Linked DNA regions of Acidicapsa acidisoli. The protein of the gene in region 1 interacts with the protein of each later gene in a pairwise test. Links are inferred from orthologs where the notes say so. Each region holds a gene or a part of one and is shown on either strand. Other genes may lie near its edges.

Evidence for each region. The genes of interacting proteins can lie anywhere in the genome.
Region 2: the proteins of priA (region 1) and OHL23_RS14520 interact in binary tests that used the Escherichia coli proteins (3 or more experiments, as listed by UniProt). The link is inferred for Acidicapsa acidisoli from one-to-one orthologs.

What each region holds. Positions count from the first base shown.
Region 1 is NZ_JAGSYI010000003.1:215,947-222,268, reverse strand. Bases 1,539-4,677 are described here. They hold priA (replication restart helicase PriA), read left to right. Parts: upstream 1,539-1,932; coding sequence 1,933-4,422; downstream 4,423-4,677. Other genes in these bases: OHL23_RS18605 (general stress protein), read right to left, coding at 4,478-4,677; OHL23_RS18615 (glycosyltransferase family 8 protein), read left to right, coding at 1,539-1,879. Outside these bases: OHL23_RS18620 (ROK family protein), read right to left, coding at 1-536; more of OHL23_RS18615, read left to right, coding at 992-1,538; more of OHL23_RS18605, read right to left, coding at 4,678-4,933; OHL23_RS18600 (sugar transferase), read left to right, coding at 5,275-6,322.
Region 2 is NZ_JAGSYI010000002.1:1,086,433-1,092,077, reverse strand. The notes cover bases 681-3,673. They hold OHL23_RS14520 (single-stranded DNA-binding protein), read right to left. Parts: upstream 2,421-3,673; coding sequence 1,941-2,420; downstream 681-1,940. Other genes in these bases: cyoE (heme o synthase), read right to left, coding at 3,502-3,673; OHL23_RS14510 (DUF420 domain-containing protein), read right to left, coding at 2,869-3,438; OHL23_RS14515 (hypothetical protein), read right to left, coding at 2,520-2,849; OHL23_RS14525 (Sec-independent protein translocase subunit TatA/TatB), read left to right, coding at 1,661-1,837; OHL23_RS14530 (DUF1634 domain-containing protein), read left to right, coding at 1,153-1,551. In the rest of the region: OHL23_RS14540 (cupin domain-containing protein), read left to right, coding at 1-231; more of OHL23_RS14535, read left to right, coding at 320-680; more of cyoE, read right to left, coding at 3,674-4,548; OHL23_RS14500 (shikimate kinase), read right to left, coding at 4,718-5,332; OHL23_RS14495 (hypothetical protein), read right to left, coding at 5,334-5,624; OHL23_RS14490 (sigma-70 family RNA polymerase sigma factor), read right to left, coding at 5,621-5,645. UniProt on the Escherichia coli protein: Plays an important role in DNA replication, recombination and repair. Binds to ssDNA and to an array of partner proteins to recruit them to their sites of action during DNA metabolism. Acts as a sliding platform that migrates on DNA via reptation.

The sequences.
Region 1 (6,322 bases):
TAATCCTCGTAAGTCTTGTCCTTGCGCCATGGGTGATGGGCCAGCTCCAGACCGGGGCAGAGGCGGCCGCCGGTAAACAGGGAAGAGCCGAGCCCGGTCCCGAGCGTCAGGCAAAGCTCTACCCCTTTGCCGTAGATAGATCCATAGCCCTGCACCGACGCGTCATTCGCCACACGTACAACCTTCTTCCAATGCTCCTGTAGCGTCTCCTGTAGCGGAAATCCAACCCATTTGGGATGCAGGTTGTGCGCCGCAAGCGTGACGCCGTTCTTGACGACGCCGGGAAATCCCACCGAAACGCGGTCGAACGACGGCACCTGGGCGCGCAGATCGTCCAGAACCGCCAAAACCCGATCCGGTGTTGGATCCGGCGGAGTCAAAGCCCGGAAGCGTTCTGAAACCGGCTTACCGCTAGCGTCGAGGGCCATCATCTTGATGCCTGTTCCCCCGATGTCGACGGAGAGAGTAATCGGGGTTGCAGGCGAAGTTGTTGCTTGGAGAGCGGTTGGAGTGGGCTTGGAGATGCGCTTTTTCATCAGGACAAGATTGTAAATGTGCGGACCGTACGTTTGGGGGCACGAATAGGGAGCAGGCAGAGCCTTCTTATGGAAGGCCCTGGTACAAGCAGAAGCGCACAGCATTGGCAAGGTGGTCTGTCTGATGGGATACCAGTCGCGGCAGCCGATAGCTATTGCGATTCTGTCGGGAGAATGCGAGTTTCGAAAAATATTGCAAGTCGAACATAACACTCTAAAAGAGTTACAAAGCCTGCTAATAGTTTCTTAGAGAACATATGCTACAATCCCGGTTGCCAAAAAACTTCAAATATCGAGTTGACTTCCTTTGTCTGCCGATTGAGATAACTGTAAGATGTCCGGCTTGTAAGACAGTTGTCTGACAGTTACGAGGGATACTGTCTGAATCAGATGCAGTCAGCCAGAAGTCACCCATTGCCAAGGTCGGCAAGGGCACTCTCGAGACAGGAATCACTTTGCATCCCATAGCGATCGCTTTCTGCGCAGACAAGATGATGGAGTCCGCCCTCCACGTCGCAATGAGGTCCGCACTTGTAAATCTCAAGCCCGGCTGTTGTCCTCACATTTACGCGATGGTCGAGCATTTTTCCAGTGCTGACAGGGCGCGTCTCGCGCGAACTTTGGATGCCACGGGCCGGAAATATGACCTGACATATCTGGAGCCGGACCCGGATATGTTTGCGAGCCTTCCCGCGTTGCACGGAAATAGATCCTGTTATTTCCGTTTGCTTCTGCCGGAGTTAGTGCAAGAGGATCGGCTCCTGTACCTTGACTCGGACATTCTGATTCGATGCGATCTTTCGCCGTTGTTTGAGCTGGATATGAAAGGTTCGGCTTTAGGTGCAATCGTCGGCGGAACTGCCGAGTTCACTCTGGACAAGGAGTTGCGTTTATCGCTCGATCAATCCTTGACAGATCCGGCATTCAATTCCGGAGTGTTGCTCTTCGACTGTCTTATGTGGCGAAGGCAGCAGTTACTCAAAGAATGCGTGAGATTTGGCCTTGAATATAGAAACGAGATACGGGTCGTTGATCAGACCATTCTCAACGTCCTTTTCGCGACGAGCTGCATACACCTGCCGAATCAATACAACACAGCGATAACCAGCCGGAGCGAGCACATACCCTCCGAGGCCGTTCTGCACTACATCGGGAGTCCTAAGCCCTGGGATCTGGGAGCGGCGTCATTGCTCCCGTATGCAAAGGCATGGTTTTTAGAGTTGCGAATGACCGCGATACCTCTCAGACGTCGTATTCCGTGGCTGACTTTGAGTACATGGAGGCGGTTTCCGAAAATCCTCGGCGGGTACAGACGCCTGGCGGTACAGAGAATGCAGGGGTAACCATCCGGCCCGGGTCCGGCCAACGGCATCCCATACACTGGGGATTGGCCGCTATGCCCCTTTACTGCGAAGTCGCGCTACCTGTTCCCTTGGATCGCACCTTCACCTACCTGGCAGGTGGCAGCGCGAATTCAAATTCGACGCCGCAAGTCGGCGCGCGGGTCATCGTCCCTTTTCGCAACGAGAAGCTCATCGGCGTGGTGACGCAGCTTCACAGCAAGGCTCCAACAGAGTTCGAAGCCAAGCCCGTCGAAACTGTGTTGGATGAGGAACCGCTCATCTCAGCCCATCTTCTGGAACTGGCCGCGTGGATCGCCCAGTATTACCTAGCCCCACTCGGCGAAGTCCTGCGCGGAATGCTGCCGCTGACCGCTGAGGTGCAGCGAACCGTCTACTACCGAATCACCGACGCCGGACGCGACACACTGGCCGGCAGCTTCGATAGCCATCCGGGCAGCCCGCTCATAAAACGCAGCCAAAGCAAGCTATCTGCCGAAGATCAGGACCTGGAGCACAAAGTCCTCACCCGCCTGGCCGATGGCGAACAGGTGAAGCTCTCCACGCTACGCACCGCCACAGCAGCCAGTCTGCCCCTCCTTGCCGCAATGGTGCGAAAAAAGTGGATCGCGCGAGAAACCTCAGCCACAGAACGCGATGCGCGCCGTATGGAGCGATTCGCCGTTCTCATCCCCGAAGCCCGCTTGCCCACGCTTACCGCCAATCAGCAGGCGATCCTCGCTGAATTGGCAGCCTGCGGCGGCGAAATCTCACTCGCCGCCCTTCGCGAGAAGGGAAGCTCGCCTAGCACGCTGCAAACCCTCGTCCGGCGTGGCCTCATTCGTATCGACGAACGCCCGGCGAGCTTCAGCCTCAGCGGCCTGGGGCACGTCAATCCCAATCACGCGCTCAATGAGCAGCAACTCGACGCTCTCGCATCGATAACCACCGCGACCGGCTTCCAGCCATTCCTCCTGCACGGAGTCACCGGCTCCGGCAAGACTGCTGTCTACCTCGCGGCCATGCAACGCATACTTGATCGCGGCATGGCCGCAATTCTTCTCGTCCCAGAGATTGGCCTGACGCCCGCCGCCGCCGCCCAGCTCGATGCAACCTTCGGCAATCGTGTCGCCCTGCTGCACTCCGCGTTGACTCCGTCCGAGCGCTCCGAACAGTGGCATCGCATCCGCCGCGGCGAGGCTCCGATTGTCGTCGGCACTCGTTCGGCAATCTTCGCGCCAGTCCCCAATCTGGGACTCATTCTCATCGACGAAGAGCACGACCAGAGCTACAAGCAGGAAGAAACTCCGCGCTATAACGCGCGCGATGTCGCCGTCATGCGAGCCAAACTTGTCGACGCACCCGTCGTGCTCGGCTCAGCCACGCCATCGCTCGAGAGCTGGCAAAACTCCGAATCCGGCAAATACAAGCGCATCACCATGGCCGAGCGCGTGAACAACCGTCCGCTCCCCGGCGTCGAAATCGTCGACATGCGCCAGGAGTTCCAGCAAACCGGCCAGGAACAGTTGTTCTCTCGCTTGCTGATTACCGAGACTCAGGCAGCGCTCGATCGCGGCGAACAGGCCGTGATTCTGCTCAATCGGCGCGGCTATTCCTTCGTAGCCATGTGCCGCGCCTGCGGAGAAAAACTTGAGTGCCAGAACTGCGCCATCAGCCTCACGCACCACAAGCCGGTCGATTCTCCCGAAGCGATCGCGAGCGCTGGCCAGCGCCTCGAATGCCACTACTGCGGATTCCGCCGCACCGTCCCCAAGCGCTGCCCCAAATGCGACAGCGAACATCTCTACTACCTCGGCGCAGGCTCGCAGCAAGGCGAAGAGCGCCTGCAGGCCATCTTCCCCTTAGCGCGCATCGGTCGCATGGACCGCGACACCGTGCGTGGCCGTTACGATATGGAACGGCTGCTCGCCCGCCTTCACTCCGGCGAAATCAACCTGCTCGTCGGCACGCAGATGATCGCCAAGGGGCACGATATTCATGGAGTCACACTGGTCGGTGTCGTTGGCTGCGACCATGCGCTGTCCATGCCCGACTTTCGCGCCGCCGAGCGCGTCTTTCAGTTGATGACGCAAGTCTCCGGCAGGGCCGGTCGCGGCGAACTTCCGGGCCGCGTCGTAGTGCAAACCTATCATCCCGACCACTACGCGATTCTTGCCGCCTCTACGCACGATTACGCGGGATTTGTAGCGCGAGAGTTGAAGTATCGCCGCTGGATGCACTACCCACCCTTCGGCGTGCTCGCAAATCTCCTGATCCAATCCAAAAAGCTGGAGGAAGCAGCAGGATGGTCTGCAGCTTTGGGCAAGTGGTTTCAAAAGACCGCGCCCGAAGGCGTTCGCGTGCTCGGTCCTTGCGCAGCACCCATCGCGCGCATCAAAGAAACCTACCGTTTTCACATGATTCTGAAAGCCGGCTCACGCCGGGCATTGAATACGGCCCTGCGCGGCGCTCTTGCGCACGCCGAAGAGGTTGGCATTCCACGCCGCAACCTTGTCATCGACGTGGATGCGCTTCGCCTGATGTAACTCCCATATAACTCAAGCTACCCAGTGAGTTACTTCAGCCGTGAACTGTCTTATCTCACCAGCTGAAGACGCGAACGCCTTCGCTAGTCGCGCGCGAGTTATCGACCTTGGCGCTGACATTGCCTGCCCCCGTTGCGCCAAGAGAGGCCGCGGGAACCTTCGGCGCCGAGCCTGCGAACTCTTCTACTTCAATTGGTTTATAGGAGTTCATGACACTGACAGCTGTGTCTGCCTGTTCGGGGGTACCGCTAGCGAACACCAACACATTCCCACTCTGTACGCCGGCAAGATAAGCCTCGCACTCCGGCTTGGTCATACCCATGGAACTCAGATCCCGCGCAAGTCCAGCGGCAAAATCGATCGAGGGAGTACTGGTTGCGCTGGCGACCGGCAAAGATGTGGGCTTCGCGATAATTCGTATTCCTGTCGATGGAACGCCATTTTGGCGAAGCGCGTCCACCACTGCATCAGCCGTGCTTGCCTGCTCGAAAAGTCCAACTGCTGTCTCCATAATCTGCACCTCAAGTTACAACGCCTATAGTGCTCGCAAGGTGTTGAAGTTGCAGCCCCATTTTGCTCAATCCAGACTGGCAACGTTTACCTTGCGGGAACGCTTCCTGAAGAGGAACACGATTTCCCTTGAAGTCGTATCGGTCTACGGCTTTCGGGGGATGTCCCTGCTTTTCTTGTATTTTCTATCCTTCGCCAGTGAGAGAATGAGTGCGAACAGCCAGTAGTGTTCTCCACGCCCATCGCGGCAAAGGGGAATAAATCGTCCTGATTCACCCGGACAAGACATCGGGTTTGTGGTTAGCTTCGAAATTGTGGAATGCTCAGCAGGTGGTCTAACTCATGGGAAACTGGACGGTTGACGCGAGTCCCAGAACGATCTCGGCCAAAGCAGAGAAAAACAAATTGGACTGGACGAAACTGGAACAGCATCTGCAGGAGATCGGAACTCTGCACACGAGCATTTATCGGCTGGCGCGCGACCTCGCGCCCGCGATGGTGCTCAGTGGATACTGGTTTTTCAAGCACCCCGGACTCATGTTTCACGGTTCTGACTGGTGGTACATTCCGCGCATAAGCCTGCTGGAGATTGGCATGCTCGCAGGCGTAACCTTGGTCTCTCGTGTTGCAACAGGCCGTGGACGCGGCCCCAAAGAGGAGTTACTGCACAAGGAAATGTCTGCCACATTTCTGGCGGCTTTTCTGTGCGGCCTGGCTATCTATCCTGGCCTGCTGGCCAAACTCGACTGGCAAGAGGCGCTGCGCGTCGATGCAGGATTCTTCCTTGCCACATCGTTGGCCAGCCTCGTGTTTCTCGCGGTCGCCTGCGTTATCGGTTGGATCTCTATCGACACCATCATCCCCAAACGAGAAGTGTTGATCATCGGTTCCGGTCGCGGCGGACAGGCTGCATACAACGAAATGGTCGATTCGCCTGTCTACAACGTGGTTGGCGTGTTGGACGATACATTTGTTGGACCTGCGGAGATGAGAGGTCGCTACCTGGGTGGCCTCGAACTGCTTGATCCGCTTCTTAAAGAAAATCCCGTGTCTGTCGTATACTGCTCTCTGCCTGTGAAGTCGATGTATGAACCGATCCAGCAGGTCATCGCAGTATGCGAACAGTTCGGAGTAGAAGTCCGGCACTCTTCACATCTCTTCCAGACCAAGATCGCGCAACTCGACGGCAGGCCATGCAAGAACTACTCCATCCTTCGCATGGTTCGTGACGATTCCACGCGCTATGTAAAGCGCGCCATCGATGTCGTCGGAGCGGCAACTCTGCTGATTCTCTCGCTGCCGATTCTCATCGCGGCCGGCATTGCGATCAAAGTCGTCAGCCCCGGCCCCATCCTCTTTTCTCAGGATCGATACGGATTGCATCGCAGGC
Region 2 (5,645 bases), on another replicon or contig:
AATGCGAATGACGTGGGCTTTGTTCCCGCAGTCGCAGGACACTACATCGAGAACACTGGCACAGAAGATCTTGTGTTCCTTGAAATGTTCAAAGCACCGCGATTCCTGGATATCTCCTTGAACAACTGGATCAGGCGCATGCCGCCGGAAATGGCCACTTCTCACTTGAATCTCGATGCGGAAACGCTCAAGAAGATTCCTTCGGAGAAGCAGGCAGTCATCGCAGGATAATCCAATTCCATCTCCAGCCGGCGCGGACGACTGGTTCCAACCCAGTATTCCGCGCCGTGTTTCACTCGCGCGGTGATGAAAGGTAAAAATGACTGCGTATGAATTCACACTTATTGTCTTTCTTGTTTCTATCTCGGCCGGCCTCCTTGGAGCGTTGACGGGGCTTGGCGGCGGGATCGTTGTTACTCCCGCGCTCACACTTCTACTGGGTGTGGATATTCGCTATGCCATCGGAGCAAGTCTGGTTTCAGTTATCGCAACATCCTCAGGTGCGGCTGCGGCATATGTGAAGGACGGCCTCTCCAACATACGCATCGGCATGTTTCTGGAAATGGCAACAACGGCGGGCGCAATCTGTGGGGCAATCCTCGCCAGCAGGACGCCAACAAACGCGCTGGCAATTCTTTTTGGCGCAGTACTCCTTCACTCAGCCTGGCAGGTGATTCAGGCAAAGAAACAGCAGAATCGGAATCAGGCGGCGGACCCTCTCTGCGAGACGCTTCAGCTCAACGGCGTGTTTCATTCCTCAGAGGGAACAGTCGATTATCGCGTATCACGCGCAAAGTCGGGCTTCGGACTGATGTACGTGGCAGGCGTGCTATCCGGAATGCTGGGCATCGGGTCGGGAGCTCTTAAGGTAATTGCGATGGATCGCATCATGGGCATTCCGTTCAAAGTATCGACGGCTACCAGTTCCTTAATGATCGGTGTGACAGGGGTTGCGAGCGCCGCAATTTATCTCAAGCGCGGATACATTCATCCGCTCATCGCACTACCGGTTATGCTCGGTGTACTTGGGGGCTCAATGCTTGGAGCAAGGCTCCTGCCTCGTATGCCAGTAATGACATTACGCCGCATTTTTGCCGTGGTTGTCGTAGTGATTGCAGTCCAGATGATTACGCAGGGATTGAGAGGAAGGCTATGAGCGCTATTGTATTGACTGATACGAAATTGCAACGGTTGATCGGGGCTACCCTGCGCGGCGGTGTCCTCGTAGCGAGCATAACCGGAATTGTTGGCGGACTCCTATTTCTGACAGCTCCGGATGCAAAGCCTGTATCTTTCCATCTTTTTGAGGGCACTCATTCGCTCTATGCCTTTCCTGGTCTGATGCTGCGTCAGGCATTCGAACTTCATGGCGTTACCCAGCTAGAACGTGGGCTGGCCATAACGCAATTGGGAATCATAGCGCTCCTGCTCACCCCGATCATCCGGGTGACGTTCTCGATTGTCGGCTTTGCTTTGGAGCGTGACCGCATCTATGTCGCCATCACATGTGTTGTGCTGGCGACTCTAATGGGCAGTCTATTGCTGCACTGAATTGACTTCGATATCAATCCGAGAGGCACGACTGATCGTCAGATACATTCAGTCTTCGCCCTCGCATTCACCAATTGTTGAAACGAGCCTCATCGAAAGGAGACTCCTCATGCTTGAAAATTTATTCACCCCCACCCACCTCGCAGTAGTCCTTGGAATCGTCGTGCTCTTCTTCGGAGGGAAGAAGATTCCGGAACTGGGCAAGGGAATCGGCGAAGGGTTTCGCGCATTTCGGGATGGAATTAAAGGCTTTCGCGAAGAGGATCAACCCACGAACAAGGCTTAGTGAGGATGGTGGTCCGTGCTTTCTGCGGACGGGCATCCATGGATTGATGAAGCTCCATGGATGCGCCCTGTCATCAGTTGCGCATCCATGGCCTCGAAAGTGGTCAGAAGGGTATGTCGTCGTCGGTGATTTCTGCCGAGTGTGCGTAGTCGTCACCGCCGGAAGGGCGCTGATCGAAGCTCGATGTGTTGCTGGAATTGCTGCCGCGCTGCTGATAGCTTCCGCCGGAGCTTCCGCCTTCCTCACCGCGGCCTGAGAGCAGCGAGATGTCGCCGACGACAATCTCGGTCCGGTAGACCTTCTTGCCGCTTTCCTTGTCGTCCCAACTGCGGGTGGTCAGGCGGCCCTCGGCGTAAAGCTTGTTGCCCTTTTTCACGTAGTCACGCACAATCTCGGCCAGTTTCCCGTAGGCGGTCAGGTTGTGCCATTCGGTGCGGTCTTGCCAGTTGCCCTGCTGGTCTTTGAACCGTTCGCTGGTCGCAATCGAGAAGTTGGCCACGGGCTGCCCGCTCGGCAGAACCTTAATATCCGGGTCTTTGCCCACATTTCCCAACAGAATTACTTTGTTTACGCTCTTTGCCATAAAATTCGCTCCACTTGCCCAATCACGGGACGTAAGGAAAAAGAATAGCAGAGGATTCGCCTGTCTTCTGCCAGCCGGGGTTGAGTTAAGGCCGCATTGCTATTTGTTGCGCCCTGGATTGCGTCCCTGATCGCGTCCCAGTTCGCGTTTCAGACTGCGCCTGCGCAGCCACTTTGCCGCGCCCAGGACGGTCAGCATCAAGCCGAAAGGAAGGCACATCATGCCGGTAATCAGCGCCAGCCAGCCGGAGTTTGAGCGCGCCCCTTCGACACCGACGCCGCCGAGCAGTGTCATCAGGAGGCCGATTGCCACCACTCCCACGGCCATGATGAGCGATCCCCAGCGTAGTAGCTGGGTCGTGCCGTCGTCGGGTAGAAGGTTATCCTGACCGGTTGTTTGGCGCTTGGGTGCCATCGGGGCTGCGAGCATTCGTCCCTTCGTCTTCAGCTTATGCCCGCGCCGCGGCCAGCATTGCGTAAACAACCACGCCCGTCACCGATACATACAACCAGATTGGGAAGGTCCAGCGGGCGATTTTGCGGTGCATGGGAATTCTGCCGCTGAGAGAAAAGAAGAAAGTCGTCAGAACCAGAGGCAGCGCGATCACGCTCAGGAGGACGTGGCTGATCAGGATTCCGAGGTAGATGGTCTTGATGAGGCCGTGGCCGGGATAGTGGCTTTCGCCATGCAAGGCGTGATTGACGATGTAGCTGACCAGGAAAAGAGACGAAAACGCAAAGGCCGTGAACATGGCCGCGCGATGAGCAGGAATTCGCTTCGCCCGGATGAACGTGTAGCCGATGAGCAGGGCCGAGGCGCTGAGTCCGTTGAACAGTGCGTTGAGCGCGGGCAGGAAGGTGAGTTCGACGCTGGCTGCGTCCGCTGCCGGATGAACATAAATCAGCCAGAAGAGGAACAGCGTGGCCACCAGGCTGATGGCGACGATCGCTGCGATGTACGGCCGGGGACTGGCTGTGGGAGGTATTTGTCGATTGTGGGCTGTGGTTTGAGTCGTCATAATTCCAGGTCAGTGTTAGTTCGTCGTTGGCGATTCTTCGCGAATCATGAGGAAAAATGAGAGCTATTTCACAGTCGCGGCGAGCATCAGGACGGTGAGCAGCAGCGGCAGGTAGAGGACGCTCACCTTCAACAGATCGCGGGCGAACATGCGGCTTTGCGTCTCAGTCGTGGCGCGCAGAATGCGGCTGAAGCGGATGGTGTAGCCAAGATAAACCAGCCCCAGCACCGTGGCCAGGATCGCGTAGGTCAGCCCGGCCATGCCGAGCCACCAGGGCGCGAGGCTCACTGGAATCATGAGCACCGCATAGAAAAGCGCTTCGATCACGGTGGAAAAGCCGTCCGGCTGCACAACCGGGAGCATGCGGATGCCGGCGCGGCCGTAGTCATGCCGGTAGAGCCAGGCGATGGCCATGAAATGCGGAAACTGCCATACGAAAAGGATCGCGAAGAGGGCAATGCCGGGCCACTCGATCTGGCCGCGCGCGGCTGTCCACCCGAGCAGCGGACCTGCCGCGCCGGGAAATGCCCCGAGGAATGTGGCGAGCGTCGTAACCTGCTTGAGCGGCGTGTAGATGGCTACGTACAGGAAGACGGTCAGCAGCGCCAGGCCCACGGTGAGCTGGTTGGTGAAGTACTGCAACCACAGACCACCGGAAATGACTGCTCCCAGACCGAGCGCGAGGCCCTGGAAGAGCGAAATCCGTCCGGCCGCGATGGGCCGCTGGGCGGTGCGGATCATCTTGGCGTCGGTCTTGCGCTCCAGGGCTTCGTTCAGCGCGCTTGCGCCTGCGGAGACAAGTGCCACGCCGACAAGGGTTTCCAGCAAGGTTTCGAATTGGCCGCGTTGGATGCTGGAGATCCCGGAGTGCATCGATCCAAGGTAGAAACCGGCCCAGGTGGTGACCAGGACCATCGCCGTCACCTTAAATTTGAAGAGTTCGCGCAGGTCGCCTATGAATGTAGCCGTGGCGCCCGGTGCGGGATGCAGCACGGCGGAGGCGCTTCCCGGTCCGGATGCTTTTTCCAAAATTGTCGGCGACTTCGATCCCGCTGCCGGAGCGGGCAACTGGATTCCCGCTTTGGCGGTCGCTGAAGGGGCAGTGGACATTCGGAAGGGAAGACCTCACTTGCGGCAACGCCGCCGGTTTTCTGTAAGGCGCAAACTATCCTGATGATAGCAAGGCTGAAACTTGGATGCTTCCGCACTATGGTAAGGGTCCAACCAGTTTTGCCAAAAGGCAGGAAATCCGGGCCGGATTTCCTTTCGGATTCCTTCCTTAACGTTGCAGCTCCTTGATTTGGCCGACGATCGGCTGACCGATTGATTGGTTTGACCCGATCGATTCGAGAATGGTCTCCACAATCGCGCCCGGGGGCAGGGAATCGACCGCGACGGTCAAGTGTGATGCGCGATAGAGTGGCAGACGGCGCCGGTAGCGATCTTCGAGATTGTCCCGGTCCTGCAGGACGGGTCTCAGCGGTTCCGTTCCCCGGCAGCGGGTGAGAACGGTTTCAAGAGTGGCCTCCAAATGGACCAGGCGCGTGCCGTCCCCGGTTAGAAGCAGGTTGCGGGTGTGCGAATCTTCGATTGCGCCGCCGCCTAGGGCGAGGACGAGCGATTCGGAGGCCAGCAGCCGGCGGATTGTCTCCTGTTCGAACTGACGGAACCAGGGTTCGCCGCGATTCTGGAAGATCTGCGCGATTGTGGTTCCCGTGGTGGCTTCGATCTCGGCATCGACGTCAAGAAATTGCCAAGATAGACGCCGGGCCAGCAAGCGCCCGACCGTCGTCTTTCCCGCGCCCATAAATCCAGTCAATACAATCCGTCGCACTCCGGCAGGTGCTTCTACGGCAAGCTCAATCGGCACTCGATCCGAATTCCCAGACGGCATTTCAGGCGTCTCCGCGCTCGATCGCCAATTGAATATTGGCCCAGAGCTCGTCGCGGGGCTCTTCTTCGATGGGCATCAGTTGGCGCGCTACTTCAGCAATGTACTCGAGTTCGCGCACCAGTGCGCTGCATCGCTCACAGGTAAGCATGTGGGGATCTGCCTGTAACTCCTCGCCTGCGCCGACGCGTTCCGGCATACTGGCCTGAAATCTGGCGCAATCTGCGTCGAGGATGTCCCGATTGATTTCTTTGACTTCTTCTGATGTGCGGTACCTATCCTGGGGTTGGGTCACTTGGCCATCTCCTCATCCGCA